DNA from 2 places in the Vibrio ostreae genome. Region 1 is predicted to be linked to the other one. Evidence: riboswitches for the same ligand, from Rfam matches in the RefSeq annotation. Region 1 holds a riboswitch; the other holds the start of a gene.
The links. Region 1 has a riboswitch for thiamine pyrophosphate ahead of thiC (phosphomethylpyrimidine synthase ThiC). Riboswitches for the same ligand answer to the same signal wherever they lie in the genome.
Positions count from the first base shown of each region.

Region 2: another riboswitch for thiamine pyrophosphate. It lies ahead of thiD (bifunctional hydroxymethylpyrimidine kinase/phosphomethylpyrimidine kinase); the one in region 1 lies ahead of thiC (phosphomethylpyrimidine synthase ThiC).

Region 1 covers NZ_CP076643.1:2,786,859-2,794,464, forward strand. The annotation lists gene KNV97_RS18945 (multicopper oxidase family protein) at 1-1,017, shown strand, start outside; gene crcB (fluoride efflux transporter CrcB) at 1,158-1,541, shown strand; TPP riboswitch at 1,594-1,692, shown strand; partial or broken gene thiC (phosphomethylpyrimidine synthase ThiC) at 1,801-3,751, shown strand; gene KNV97_RS18960 (thiamine phosphate synthase) at 3,787-4,980, shown strand; gene KNV97_RS18965 (HesA/MoeB/ThiF family protein) at 4,970-5,728, shown strand; gene thiS (sulfur carrier protein ThiS) at 5,733-5,939, shown strand; gene KNV97_RS18975 (thiazole synthase) at 5,945-6,769, shown strand; gene thiH (2-iminoacetate synthase ThiH) at 6,785-7,606, shown strand, end outside.
Region 2 covers NZ_CP076643.1:614,918-622,523, forward strand. The annotation lists gene KNV97_RS09075 (HupE/UreJ family protein) at 1-87, shown strand, start outside; gene KNV97_RS09080 (pirin family protein) at 273-968, opposite strand; gene thiE (thiamine phosphate synthase) at 1,097-1,744, opposite strand; gene thiM (hydroxyethylthiazole kinase) at 1,741-2,565, opposite strand; gene thiD (bifunctional hydroxymethylpyrimidine kinase/phosphomethylpyrimidine kinase) at 2,562-3,428, opposite strand; TPP riboswitch at 3,565-3,689, opposite strand; gene KNV97_RS09100 (AraC family transcriptional regulator) at 3,850-4,725, shown strand; gene KNV97_RS09105 (TonB-dependent siderophore receptor) at 4,818-6,965, shown strand; gene KNV97_RS09110 (sucrose-specific PTS transporter subunit IIBC) at 7,042-7,606, opposite strand, start outside.

The sequences.
Region 1 (7,606 bases):
TTTACTCCGCCGGATGCGGGGACTTTCTGGTATCACCCGCATATGAACAGTGTCAATCAGCTGGGTATGGGGCTAGTTGGTATGCTGGTTGTGGAAGAAGCGGATCCGGTTGTGTTTGATCAGGAGTTTTCCCTGATGCTGAAACACTGGCACATCGATAAGCAGGGGCAGTGGAAACAGCGTATGATTCCACGCTACAGTGCTCGTATGGGGACTCCTGGCGAGTGGGGTACGGTTAACGGGCAGCATAACCCCCAGTACCCGATTAAGCACAATGCAACCGTGCGAGCGCGTATCGCCAATGTTGACAACACCATCACCTATCCGATAGCGGTGCAAGGCGTCGATGCCTGGATCGTGGCGATTGACGGCAACCCGATTACTACCCCGTATTTACTCAAAGAACACAAGATGGGCCCGGGGATGCGCCTGGATATCGCCTTCATTGCACCAGCCGCCGGGCAGACGGTTTACATTCGCCAGATGAAAGGTAAATTTGCGTTTCCGCTGTGTGAGTTTGTCAGTCAGGAATCCTGGCTGGCTGAGGAGAAATCGATTCCCCGTCTGCCATTAAATCCGATTCCTGAAGTGGACTTATATCGTGCCGAAGAGATCGATTTTGTCTTTGAGTGGGAAGGGGCGGTGACACCCGCAGATGAGTCCGGAAACGCGGTACCGGATTTCTGGTTGATCAATAAACGCGCCTGGGAAGGGATGAGTGCCGGTAATATTCCTAAGCCGCTTGCGACGCTGACGCGCGGTAAAAGCTATATTTTTAACCTGCGCAATGTTACTCAGTATCACCATCCGATTCACCTGCATGGTCATACCTTTACCGTGATTGAACTTAATGGTCAGCCTGTTAAAGAGCCGTTTCATACCGATACCGTGTTACTGGGCAAGAATGGTAGCGCCAAGGCGGCATTTGTGGCTGATAACCCGGGACGCTGGATGTATCACTGTCATGTGATAGAGCATATGCATACCGGGCTGATGGGCTATATTGAAGTGGTCTAGATGTGACTCCTGTAACTTTTTTAAAATCGGCTGTTTAATGTATCAGGCTACTGAAAAAGAAAACTATTTTTTCCTTTCTCCGCGCTGATCTTGAGCGATAAATCGTTACAATAGGTTACAAATTAGTACGGAGAGGTTACATGGGACAATTATCAATTTTGGGCCTGATAGCTTTAGGTGGGGCGATTGGTGCCTGCTCACGTTATCTGGTCTCAGAGTGGTGCATTACTTTATTCGGGCGCAGCTTTCCATACGGTACTCTGACCGTGAACATCGTAGGTTCTTTCATCATGGGATTATTGATTGCTGCGTTTGAAAATGAATGGCTGGCACCTTATCCGTGGCGTCAGGTGGTTGGGTTGGGATTTCTCGGTGCCTTGACTACTTTCTCGACCTTTTCAATGGATAACGTATTGATGATGCAACAGGGCGCTTTTGTGAAAATGGGCCTGAATGTATTGCTTAATGTCACGTTGAGTATTTCTGCTGCCTGGCTCGCTTACCAGTGGTTAGTTCGAGCCTGATTAAAAACTCGACATTAACACTTGGTTAACGCAACACGATTCTCTATAATCGATTCACTTGTCGGAGTGCCATAAGGCTGAGACCGTTTATTCGGGATCCGTTGAACCTGATCTGGTTAGTACCAGCGAAGGGAACAAGAGAAGACTTTCTCTGGCGATCTGTGGATCGTCATATCTTCAGTAACCAGATTTGTCTGCTTACCTCTTGTCGCAACTATCCGCCAAGCATTTATCCCTAAAATCCTAAAAGGAAAATGCTATGTCGTCGAATCGCAAACAAGCGAGACTGGAAGCTAAACAGTTTATTGAATCGCTTTCTGTTCAACCTTATCCCAATTCTCAAAAAAACATACGTCACCGGCTCTCGTCCGGACATTCGCGTGCCGATGCGTGAAATTTCTCTGGCTGACAGTCTGATCGGCGGCAGCAAAGAGCAGCCGGTTTACGAGCCTAATGAGCCGGTGAGTGTCTACGATACTTCCGGTGTGTACACCGATCCCGAGCATACCATTGACCTCTATCAAGGGCTGCCAAAGCTGCGTGCTGAATGGGTGGCGGAGCGCGACGATACCGAGCTGCTGGATGCGATGAGTTCCGAGTATGCCCGTGAGCGTCTGGCTGATGAAACACTAGATGAACTACGCTACGGCAATCTACCGCAGATTCGCCGCGCGAAAGCAGGTCAGTGCGTCACTCAACTGCATTATGCCCGTCAGGGAATGATTACCCCGGAAATGGAGTTTATCGCCATTCGGGAAAATATGGGCCGACGTCGTTACCAGGATGAGCAGCTTAATCAGCAACATCCGGGGCAAAACTTCGGCGCAAATCTGCCACGGGAAATTACGGCAGAATTTGTGCGTCGTGAAGTGGCCGAAGGACGAGCCATTATCCCGAGTAATATCAACCATCCTGAATCTGAACCTATGATCATCGGCCGTAACTTCCTGGTCAAAGTCAACGCCAACATCGGTAACTCTTCGGTCAGCTCCTCGATTGAAGAAGAAGTTGAGAAACTGGTGTGGGCGACGCGCTGGGGTGGTGATACCGTGATGGATCTGTCGACCGGACGTAATATTCATGAAACACGCGAATGGATTCTGCGTAACAGCCCGGTGCCGATTGGTACCGTACCTATGTATCAGGCGCTGGAAAAGGTCAACGGTATCGCTGAAAACCTGACCTGGGAAGTGATGCGTGACACCTTACTTGAACAAGCAGAGCAGGGGGTGGATTACTTTACTATCCATGCCGGTTTGTTGCTGCGCTATGTGCCTATGACTGCCAAACGGGTCACTGGCATTGTTTCCCGCGGTGGATCGATTATCGCCAAATGGTGTCTGGCACACCATGAAGAGAACTTCCTTTATACTCATTTTCGAGAGATTTGTGAGATCTGTGCCAAGTACGATGTGGCGTTGTCGCTGGGTGATGGCCTGCGTCCAGGATCGATCGCAGATGCTAATGATGAAGCTCAGTTTGCCGAGTTGCGTACTCTGGGTGAGCTGACTAAGGTGGCGTGGGAATACGATGTGCAGGTGATGATTGAAGGCCCGGGGCACGTTCCGATGCACATGATTAAAGCCAATATGGACGAGCAGCTGGAGCATTGTCATGAAGCGCCGTTCTACACCTTAGGCCCGCTAACTACGGATATTGCCCCGGGTTATGACCACATTACTTCCGGTATCGGTGCGGCGATGATTGGTTGGTTTGGTTGTGCGATGTTGTGCTACGTCACCCCTAAAGAGCACCTTGGCCTGCCGAATAAAGAGGATGTGAAGACTGGCCTGATTACCTACAAACTGGCCGCCCATGCTGCTGATTTGGCCAAAGGTCATCCTGGGGCGCAGATCCGTGATAATGCTCTGTCGAAGGCGCGTTTTGAGTTCCGCTGGGAAGACCAGTTTAACCTGGCGCTGGATCCGGTGACTGCCCGAGCTTTCCATGATGAAACCCTGCCGCAGGAGTCAGGTAAGGTTGCCCATTTCTGTTCGATGTGCGGTCCGAAATTCTGCTCGATGAAGATCTCCCAGGAGGTGCGCCGTACTTACGCTGATTACACGGCGTCGAGTAATGACGCGATGACAGTGACATTGCTGGATGATCCCCTGGAAGGGATGCGTCAGAAATCGCAGGAGTTTCTTAGCTCAGGTTCTCAGCTCTATCATCCGGCTGTGACCAGTCCAGAGAGCGTGGCTGAGGAGTAACCGTGAAATTACTGATCCCATCTCATTGTGTTGTGATGACGGGAGACGTGCAGCGGGTACTGTTACTTGCCAAACAACAAGGTTTGCATATCGATCACATTGAGTTGGGCGTTAGCCCAACTCAGTATTTCCACCTTGTTGCTGACACGACTCTTCGTTTATCAAGCAATCTGTTTGTATTAAATCACCTCTCGCTTGGCAGCGAGTCTGCTCCGGATCTTTGTATTGATTACATCGGCGCAGGCAGTCACTTGACCAGCTCACTATGCCCAGCAGTCGCTACGGTCGCTATCGGCGTAGCCGGTTGCAACGGGCTGGAAGATACCTGGTGGTATGGCGATGAACAGCGTCGGCTGATTCATCTGCGGGCATTAACCGCGCAGCAGCAACGACAACATCTGACCTGGCTGCTGAGTTTGCTCGCTCTTGATTTTGCCTTGGAGGATGCGTTGGTGCTGTCTCGGGCTGCACTCAATGTTTCACGTGAAACATGGCCGCGCGATTATCGCGATTTTCCCCAGCCGGAACCTCAGGCCATCTACCGTGGTGTTGCGCCGTTTGCGTTATTGGATAAAACATCGCTCGGGCTCTATCCGGTGGTGGATGACGTACGTTGGATTGCCACCTTGCTGCCGCTTGGCATCAAGACGATTCAGCTGCGCATCAAAGACCCCGCCCAAGCTGATCTGGAACAGCAGATTATCCAGGCGATAGCGTTGGGCCGCGAACATGGTGCCCAGGTGTTTATTAATGATTACTGGCAATTGGCCCTTAAACATCGGGCGTTTGGCGTCCATCTGGGGCAGGAAGATCTGCTGTGCGCCGATCTCGCTGCGTTATCTGCCGCCGGTATCTGCCTCGGATTGTCTACCCACGGCTATTTTGAACTGCTGCGTATCCAGCAGTTAGCACCGAGCTATATCGCGTTGGGGCATATTTTTCCCACCACCACCAAGCAAATGCCGTCCAAGCCGCAGGGGCTGGTACGACTGAAACTGTATCAAAGCTTGCTCGATAGTCTTCCTTATGGCGAGCATGTCGGAGTACCCAGCGTGGCGATTGGCGGTATTGATCGCAGCAACGCCGCTCAGGTTCTCGAGTGTGGGGTAAGCAGTATTGCTGTGGTCAGGGCAATTACCCAGGCTGAGGATGTCGGCCTGGCTGTTAGCCAACTGCAGCGGTTTCTTCCCGCGCCTGCGAGCGTGACGGAGGCCGGTGATGTTAAGTGATCAACAATTTATGCGCTATCAGCGTCAGGTTGCGTTACCGCAGATCGGTGAAGCGGGGCAGCAGCGTTTGCTCAACAGTCAGGTCCTGATTATTGGCTGTGGCGGATTGGGCAGCGCGGCGGCGCAGTTTCTCGCCGCCGCCGGGGTCGCAAGGCTGGTAATTGCCGACGATGATCAGGTCGCACTTTCCAATCTGCATCGTCAGTTGGCTTATCGCGTGCAGGATGTCGGCCAACCCAAAGTACGTGCTTTGGCGCGCAGTCTACAAGCACTCAATCCAGACTGTCAGGTACGTACGGTTGAGCGCTACATGGATGCCACCTTACTGAATCTGGAAGTGGGCTTAGCCGATGTGGTGCTCGACTGCAGCGACAATCTGCCGACACGTCACCAGGTTAACCGGGCTTGTCATCAGGCCGGAGTGTGTCTGATTTCAGGCTCGGCCATTGGCTGGGAGGGTCAGTTGATCCCGCTCGATTTTACTCAGCGTCCCCAGGGCTGCTATCAGTGTGTGGTACCCGAGCAGGAATCGGCGGCTGCGCTGCGCTGCTCCGACATGGGTGTGGCCGGCCCTGTGGTCGGCAGCATAGGTAACTTACAGGCTCTGCTCGCTGTGCAGAAATTAATTCAGCTTGAGGAGTTTCACAGTCACTACATGCAACGTTTCGATGCGCTGAGTATGCAGTGGCAAAAGTGGCAACTGATCGCCGATCCACACTGTTTACAGTGCGGGTGTGGCAAGGAATGAAGGTATGACTATCACCATCTTTATTAATCAGCAAGCACACCAGATTAAGGCGGCGACCAGTTTGCAGACACTGCAGCACGAACTGGGCCTACCGACACTAGGCTGTGTGTTTGCCATCAACCAACAAGTTATACCCAAAGGCTTATGGTCTGAGACGCTACTCAATCAGGGTGATCAGATCGCACTGTTTCAGGCCATCGCAGGAGGCTAATATTTATGTCTGTAACGAATTCTATATCTAAGCAATCCAAGCGCGAAATTTTAGCTGGCAATCCACCGCTGATTATCGCCAATCGCCAGTTCGATTCTCGCTTACTGACCGGAACCGGAAAGTTTTCTGATCGTAGCACTATGGCTAAAGCGATTGCTGTGAGTCAGTCTGAGCTGGTCACTATGGCACTCAAGCGGGTTGATCTCGAACAGCGTGATGACGACATTCTCGCACCGCTGATCGCCAGCGGGATGAACTTGTTGCCCAATACTTCCGGTGCCAAAACGGCGCAGGATGCGATCTATGCCGCACATCTGGCGCGCGAGGCGCTGGGTACTGAGTGGCTGAAACTGGAAATTCATCCCGATCCCAAGTATTTGATGCCGGACCCGATCGAAACTCTGAAGGCGGCCGAACAGTTGGTTAAAGACGGCTTTATTATCTTGCCTTACTGTCATGCCGACCCGGTGCTGTGCAAACGGCTGGAAGAGGTCGGTTGTGCGGCCGTCATGCCGCTGGGTGCGCCGATTGGGACCAATCAGGGACTAAGCTCAAAAACCTTCCTGGAGATTATCATCGACCAGGCGAACGTACCGGTCATTGTAGATGCCGGTATCGGTGCGCCATCGGATGCCGCGTTGGCGATGGAGATGGGCGCAGATGCGGTATTGGTCAATACCGCAATCGCCACGGCACGTGATCCGCTGGTGATGGCTAACGCGTTTCGGTTGGCAGTGGAAGCGGGCCGAATGGCTTATCTGTCTGGCCTGGCGACTCAGCAACAGAGCGCGTCTGCGTCGAGTCCGTTTACGGCATTCCTGGATAATTGAGCGGGATGATTGAGTATGAGTTTTATTGATCAATTTAACCAGCTCGGCTGGGATGATATTAAGTTGTCGGTGTATGCGAAAACCCGGCACGACGTAGAACGGGCACTGGCCAAAAGCAAACGCGATCTGGAAGATTTTAAAGCGCTGATTTCGCCTGCGGCGGAAGGGTATCTGGAACAGATGGCGCAGCTCTCTTACCAGGCGACCCGACGCCGTTTTGGCAATACGATGTCGTTCTACATTCCGCTCTATCTGTCCAACCTGTGTGCCAACGCATGTACTTATTGTGGCTTTTCGATGGAAAACCGCATTAAGCGTAAAACACTTAATGAGGAGGAAATCCGGGCTGAAATCGCCGCTATCAAGCAGATGAAATTTGATAGCGTATTGCTGGTGACTGGTGAGCATGAAACCAAAGTCGGCATGAACTACTTTCGGCATATGCTGCCGATCATTAAGCCGTCGTTTCACTATCTGGCGATGGAAGTGCAGCCACTGCAGCAGCAGGAGTATGCAGAACTCAAGACGTTGGGATTGGATGCCGTGATGGTTTATCAGGAGACGTATCATCCATCGACGTACGCCCAGCATCATCTGCGTGGTAACAAAATGGATTTCGAGTTTCGGCTTGAAACTCCAGATCGCCTGGCGCGAGCCGGGATAGATAAAATCGGTTTAGGCGCCCTGATTGGTTTAGAAGACTGGCGTACCGATTGCTTCTATGTTGCGGCCCATCTTGATTACCTGGAGCGGACTTACTGGCAGTCACGCTACTCGATTTCGTTTCCGCGCCTGCGGCCGTGTGAAGGGGCTTTGCAGCCTAAATCGGTGATGACG
Region 2 (7,606 bases), 1.2 Mb from region 1:
AGCGGCGTAGTGATTGTTGCCAGCCTGCTGGTGAGTAAAGCGGTGCGCCGTGCAGTGCTTGCTACCCGTCAGTTCAGCCGGCGTTAGACGCCATTAAACCGTTATGTGTACTGAAAACAGGATATGTGTTGAAAACAGGGATATGTACTGAGTTGCTTGACAAAGCTTAATCCGGATAGATAAAAGGGCCTGCAGATAGGCAGGCCCTTGTTATACTTTTCTCACGCTGCTAAACAAATGCTGGTAAACAAATGTTATACCGTGCTGCCAGCTTATGGCAGATCAAACACCAGAGCTTTGACCGCAACATCGCTGGCGTTACGCAGCTGCAGCTCGCTTTCGGCGCTGATTTTCGCGCCATCGCCCGGCGTGAGCACGACGTCGTTGACGTTCAGTTCGCTGTCTATCTGATGGATATAAATCCGGCGACCCGGCGCTACATCCAGATGTAAATCAGTGCCTGGCAGCAGGATTAGCTGGTGCAGGGTTACATCCTGTTTGATGTGCAGCGTGCCATTTTCACCCGTTGGCGTGGCAATGGTGGTCAGCCCCGGCTCCTGTCCGAAATCTTTCTGCTGGTAACCCGGCTCGCCGCCCAGCGTATCAGGCTGAATCCAGATTTGCAGAAATTTCAGCGTATCGCTGTTGGAAGCATTGAATTCACTGTGGTGAATTCCGCGCCCGGCCGACATCAGCTGAAATTCACCGGCCGGCAGGGTTTTCACATTGCCGGCACTGTCTTTATGGGCGATGGTGCCCTCCAGCACATAACTGATGATTTCCATGTCTCGGTGACCATGGGTATCGAAGCCCGCGCCAGGCGTCACTTGGTCATCATTGATGACGCGCAGCTCGGAAAAGCCCATGTGCGCCGGATCGTAATAGTGGCCAAACGAGAAGGTATGTTTACTGTCCAGCCAGCCAAAATTTGCCCGGCCACGCGCTGCTGCCGCTCTTACTTCAATCATCTTGTGCTCCTCACCCGCTTGCTGCGGATTGCTTTTATTGCTTTCAACCGTTGGTGTACTGTTGCTTGATGGCGCCAGTCTACGGCGTTATGGATAGCCTCAACAGCAAGTCAGGTTGTCGCACTTGTTCAATTATTTGCAATGACTTTGTGCGGGGAATGTGCATCAATCAAGTCACGCAATGCTCTGGCGGCCTGTTCAGGTTGGCTGGCATGGCTGATCGCCGATACCAGAGCAACGCCGTCTACGCCGGTCGCGGCCACACGGGCAAGGTTTCCCTGATTAAGACCTCCGATCGCCACCAGCGGCAGGCGGGTGTGCTGCATCGCCCAGGTCAGTCCTTCCAGCCCCCAATGTTTGACTGTATCGGTTTTGGTCGGGGTGGCAAAAATCGCACTTAACCCCAGGTAGTCGACCGGTAACTGATGAGCCGCCTGAAACTGCTGCTCATTTTCGACCGACAGTCCAAGGAGTTTATCCGCTCCCAGCAACTGGCGGGCGATGGTGGCGGGCATATCGCTTTGCCCGAGGTGCACACCGTCAGCATCAACAGCCAGGGCGACATCGACCCGGTCGTTGATGATCAGCGGCACCCCTGTACCGCTCAGGAGCTGTTTTATCGCTTCAGCGCGTTGGATAAAGGCGCGTACATCACCATGTTTTTCACGGATCTGCACCATGGTTACCCCGCCACGTACGGCTTGCTTTACCACCTGACATAAGTTGGTGAGATCCTGCTGGTCATCGGTGACCAGGTATAAACGATAGTCACTCATAGTTCGAATGCCTTCGGGTCAGTTGGATGCGGCATAGTTTGCAGCTTTACTCTGTCGATTAAGGTGTTTTCATCCAGCAGGTGTAGCGTATCGAGCAGGGCAAGCTGCAGGCTGCCCGGCCCTTGAGCCTGCTGAGCCGCCAGTTCGCCGGCGACACCCATGATGGCTGCGGCGCTCAGACCACTCAGATCACCACATGCCGCGCAGGCGCCGGTTAAAGCACTCAGGCTGCATCCCATCCCGGTCACTTTGGGCATCATGGCGTCGCCGTTACTCAGCTGTGCGACTTGATCGCCGCTGATGATAAAATCCTGCGCGCCGGAAATGACCACGCTGGCATGGTATTGCCTTGCGAGTTGTTGCCCGGCGGAGATGGCGCTGTGGCTGGCATCTCTGGCATCCACCCCTTGCCCCTGTGTATCACTACCGGCCAGCGCCATGATTTCTGAAGCATTGGCACGGATGATTAGCCGCTCTGCCTGAGCGGCAAAACGACGTGAGGTTTCTGTACGTAACCGACTGGCGCCGCAGCCGACCGGATCCAGGATGACGGGTTTGTGGTGACGGTTGGCTGCATCAATGGCAAATGCCATGCGCTCAATCCAGATTTCATCCAGGGTGCCAATATTAATGACCAGCGCTCCGGCAATCTCTATCAGTTCATCCATTTCGCGGCGTGAATGGGCCATGATCGGAGACGCGCCGACGGCCAGCAACGCATTGGCACTGTTGTTCATCACTACATAATTGGTAATGCTGACTACCAATGGCTGATTGGCGCGCAGGGCCTGAAAGGTGCGCGCGATAAGCTCAATATTCATAAAGACTCCAGCTGAGATGATGGAATAGGCGAAAGGGCAAAGAAATGATGCACCGGGCCGTGACCGCGTCCAACATCTAGCTCATCGGCATGGGCAATCGCCCGAGAGATGTAGTGTTTAGCGTGGCGAATGGCATCTTGCAGCGTAAATCCCTGAGCGAGGTAACAAGCAATCGCTGACGACAGCGTACAACCGGTGCCATGCGTGTTTTGGGTGTCGACCCGCTGAGCGCGGAATACCGCCGTGTCCGCGCCGCTCAGTAGCCAGTCATCGCTGTGACTGGTACCTGGCAGATGACCGCCTTTGAGCAGCACGGCCTGGCATGGCAGGGCGCGCAGTGCTGCGCTCATCGCTTCAAGCTGTGACTCCTGCTCGCAGAGCGGCAGACCAGTCAGCGCCGCGGCTTCTGGCAGGTTAGGCGTGATCAGGGTCGCCAGTGGCAGTAATTCCCGCTGCAGGCTGTCGATTGCCGCACTTTGCAGCAGTAAATCGCCACTGGTGGCCACCATGACCGGATCCAAAACCACAAAACGCGGCTGATACTGACGCAGTTTACGCGCCACAGCGGCAATGATGTTACTGTCGGCCAGCATACCAATTTTGACCGCGACGATATCGAGATCGCTGAACACCGCATCGAGCTGACTTTCTACATGTTCAACCGGCACCGGCAGAATGGCACTGACACCTTGGGTGTTTTGCGAGGTTATGGCAGTAATCACGCTGCAGGCATAACCGCCTGTTGCTGAGATGGCTTTGATATCGGCCTGGATACCGGCGCCGCCGCCACTGTCTGAACCGGCAATGGTCAGCACAATCGGTGTATTAAGAGAGGATTGGGATTGATTATCTGATTGAGGCATTTGGGCTCCTAATCGTCCGACAATCAGGAACCGGTTTAGCACCACCTGTCAGGTTTTGCTAAACAGCCGCCGCGAGGCGGTCATGTTGGGGGAGATGACAGGGGGAGCTATTAGATCTCAACCCGCCTACAAGCCTTACCACAACACTATAGTTCCCTACGTCAGTACTAACTGAATCAGGTTCTACGGGTCTCGCGATGACGCTTTGCCTGTGGCAAATCTTCCGGCGATCTCAGCTTTACAGCTCCCCGACTATAAGGCGCAGATGATAACAGATATTTTTACTACTGTTGATCACTGAGCGCTACTTTTGCTCGATTGACGCACTCAATCTTGTCTAGAGTGGTTAGTTGATAACACTTCTCACTAAGATTGGTTTTATGCGACACTAGTAGGTAAAGGTACTCAGGAGTCAGTTTACATGGGCGCTGTATCCGCTTCATTTACGCGAATCTGCAATTTGCTCGAATATATTCACCAACATCTAGACCAGCCTTTATCGCTGGATCGGCTTTCACAGCAGAGTTGCTGGTCGCGCTGGCAGTTGCAACGGGTATTTCACAATGAAACCGGTCTGACGGTGGCGAACTATGTACGCGAGCTTAAGCTGAGTGAAGCCGCTGAGCGTCTTGTATGCAGTCAGGAGCGAGTGATTGATATTGCACTGGCCCTCGGTTTTAGCTCTGAAGTCAGTTTTAGTCGCACCTTTAAACATCATTTCGGTATCAGTCCGCGCCAATATCGCCAGCAAGGGCAGCGCACAGGCTTACGTAAACCATTGCAGGTGCAACAATTTGCGCCGCGTGGTGAGCGCTGTACTCGTCTGGTTGATGTTCGGCTGGAAAGCCAAGCAGAATTTGAGTTGTTCGGTGTCGCCACGACTATCCGCGGTTTACTCTCTTCACAACCGGATTTCACGACTCAGGTGCCGAAAATCTGGCAGACATATTTTTCTTGTCCAAGCGATAGCAAGCCTGGTCCCTTAACGGGCGTCATCGATGTGACCCGGGTCGGCAGTGAACATGGTCAGCTGCGCTACTGGGCGACTGGAAGTCATTGGATGGCGGGGTTAAATTCGGTGCGTATTCCGGCGCAAACTTATGCGGTGGTGAAACATTGCGGACCGGTTTCGCAACTGGCTGATACTCTGGAATGGTTTATTTTTGAATGGCTGCCGGATTCTCCTTATCGGGGAGTGGACGGATTTGAGCTGGAGCGCTATCCGGCTGATTACAACTGTGCCTGCGATAACGCGGCAATGGAATACTGGTTACCGATTACCGCACGAACGGATTAACATGCTCCAAATTGTTAACTTTCCGTGGTGTACTTTGCTTAGAATACAAATGATATGTATTCTCATAAATAAAAGCAGGGTAGTTATTTCACATGGCTGTTGTTAAGCATTCTACATTTTCTCCGATCGCTGTTGCGATCATGGCGGCTTTCGCCACTCCATTTGTCTTGGCAGCGCAAGCAGACAATCCACCAGTCGATACGGTCACTATACTGGGCAAAACCTATCGCAACACCGCAACGAAAACCACGTTAGCACCGCAAGAAACGCCTCAGGGCATCAGCGTGATTGAAGGGGAGCAACTGCAGCAGCGTGCTGTCACCTCACTTGGCCAGGCGGTACGTTACGCGCCGGGTGTGGTGACGGAAACCAAAGGTGGTTCAGTCACCTTACTTGATAATTTCTATATTCGTGGTTTTGAATCTAATCAGAGCTATTACGATGGTATGTTGGTGCAGTACCTGAAAGGCTGGAACCTGCAGCCGCAGATTGATCCGATTGCGATGCAACAGGTGGAAATTTTTAAAGGGCCGACCTCTGTGCTGTATGGTGCCATGCCGCCTGGCGGCATGGTGAATGTGATTGCTAAAAAACCGCAGCCCCAGCGACATACTGAGCTGTCGGTTTCCGGCGGTTCGCGTAACCTCAAACAGGTCACACTCGATACCACCGGTCCGCTTGGGGATGGCGACCTGCGCTATCGTTTGCTGGCTAAATCCCGTAAACAGGATGGTCAGGTCGATGGCACTGAAGAAGAACGTTACGTGATTGCCCCGTCTCTGGACTGGCAAATTACGGACGATACGTTACTCAACCTGAATCTGTACTATCAAAAAGATCCGGATATGGGAATGAATTCCGCTTTGCCGGCATCAGGTACCGTAACCGGAAATCCATATGGTTCAACGTCGCCATCGACCTCGGCCGGTGACCGTAACTGGAGCAAGTTTGAGCGGGAATTTTGGATGCTAGGCTACAAAATCCAGCATGATTTCAATGCCGAGTGGTCTTTGCTGCAAAGTCTGCGTTATACCGATGCCACGCTTTATCAGGAAAACACCTATCACAGCGCCGGACAATTTGATGCCGTGACGGGCAATCTGCAGCGCAACATCTACAGCACGGATGAAGATTCGCACGGCATTGTGGTCGATAACCAGTTGTCAGGTCAGGTTAGCTGGGGCAGTGTTGAACACAACCTGTTGTTGGGTATCGATTATCAGCGTCTCAAGGGCAATTCGGACTATCGGACTTATCAGACTACTGAGAGCGATTTTGGCGCATTCAACCTCTTTGCACCTGACAATAACCTGTTGGATCGCAGTAGCCTCACGCAGACGGATTTGTATGCCTACGATATATCCATCAAACAGTTGGGTTTCTACTTTCAGGATCAGTTACGCTGGAATCGCTGGGTGCTGATTGGCGGCGGCCGCTTTGATCATTATACCAGCAGCAGTGAGGTGTCCGGTTACAGCACGGATGCGGATGATAATGAGTTTACCTATCGGGTCGGTGCATTATACGAATTTGATTCTGGCCTGGCGCCTTTTGCCAGCTTCGCGACCAGCTTCTCTCCGGTTGCCGGGGGCGACAGCCAATTCGGCCAGCCGTTTAAGCCTGAAACCGGTAAACAGGTGGAAGTCGGGGTCAAATATCAATCGGCGGATATGAGCAAGCAAGGCAGCATCTCTTTGTACCATATCCTCAAAAACGATGTTGTGGTGACCGATCCTTCTTCCGCGGATTATCAGGATGATATTCAGGTCGGCGAAGTACGTTCACAGGGGATCGAAGTCGAAGGGCGCTGGTGGGTAACACCTGGCTGGGATATTGCCGCCAGTTACACCTATTCCGATGTTGAGGTTACTAAAGACAGCGCCAACGGCCTGCAGGGCACGACACCGATTTACGTCCCTGAGCACAGCGCCACACTGTGGAGCACCTATCAGATTGATCAGGGAGTGCTTGATGGCAGCCGGGTCAGCGCAGGCGCACGTTATGTCGGCAGCATGATGATGGATGCGACGAATACCCAGGGCAAAGTACCGGACTACACCATGGTTGATTTGTCGCTGGGCTACGACTTGGGCAAAATCAGTGAGCGTCTGCAGGGCGTCAGCGCCGACGTGATTGCCAGCAATCTGTTAGATGAAAAATCCTATACCTGTTACGACAATATGAACTGCTGGTACGGAGCGGAGCGTACGATTGAAGTCAAACTGGGTTACCAGTTCTGAGTTAAGCACAGAGAACAAAACGCCCGGCGAAAGCCGGGCGTTTTGTTCGTCATCAGCCAGTGATTATCTATGTAGATCAGGCTGTAGCACTGACGCCTTGCTTGGCTTTTTGACGCATCCCCAGCACTATGGTCAGACCGAAGGCGACCGCAAACGAAATCACCATACCCACCACGTAGTAACCGATTTTTTCCGGATTGATGGAGATAATGCCCGGAATACCGGCTGCGCCCAAAGCGTGTGCTTTTACGTGGAACAAGGTCAGGAAAGCGCCGGATACCGCAGCACCAATAATCGCAGCGATAAACGGGTAGCGTAGCTTGAGGTTAACGCCGAACATGGCGGGTTCAGTGATGCCAAGTAGCGCTGTAATACCCGATGGCATCGCGATGCCTTTTTGTTTCACGTCTTTGGTGGTAAATGCCACTGCCAATGCAGCCGCGCCCTGTGCAACGTTCGACATTGCTGCAATTGGGAAGATGAACGTACCGCCTGTGGTGACGACATCAGCCAGCAACTGGGTTTCAATCGCGATAAAGCTGTGGTGCATACCGGTAATGACAAACGGAGCGTAAATCAGGCCAAATACCGCACCGCCAACGAAACCCGCTGAGTCATATAACCAACTCAGGCCATCACCG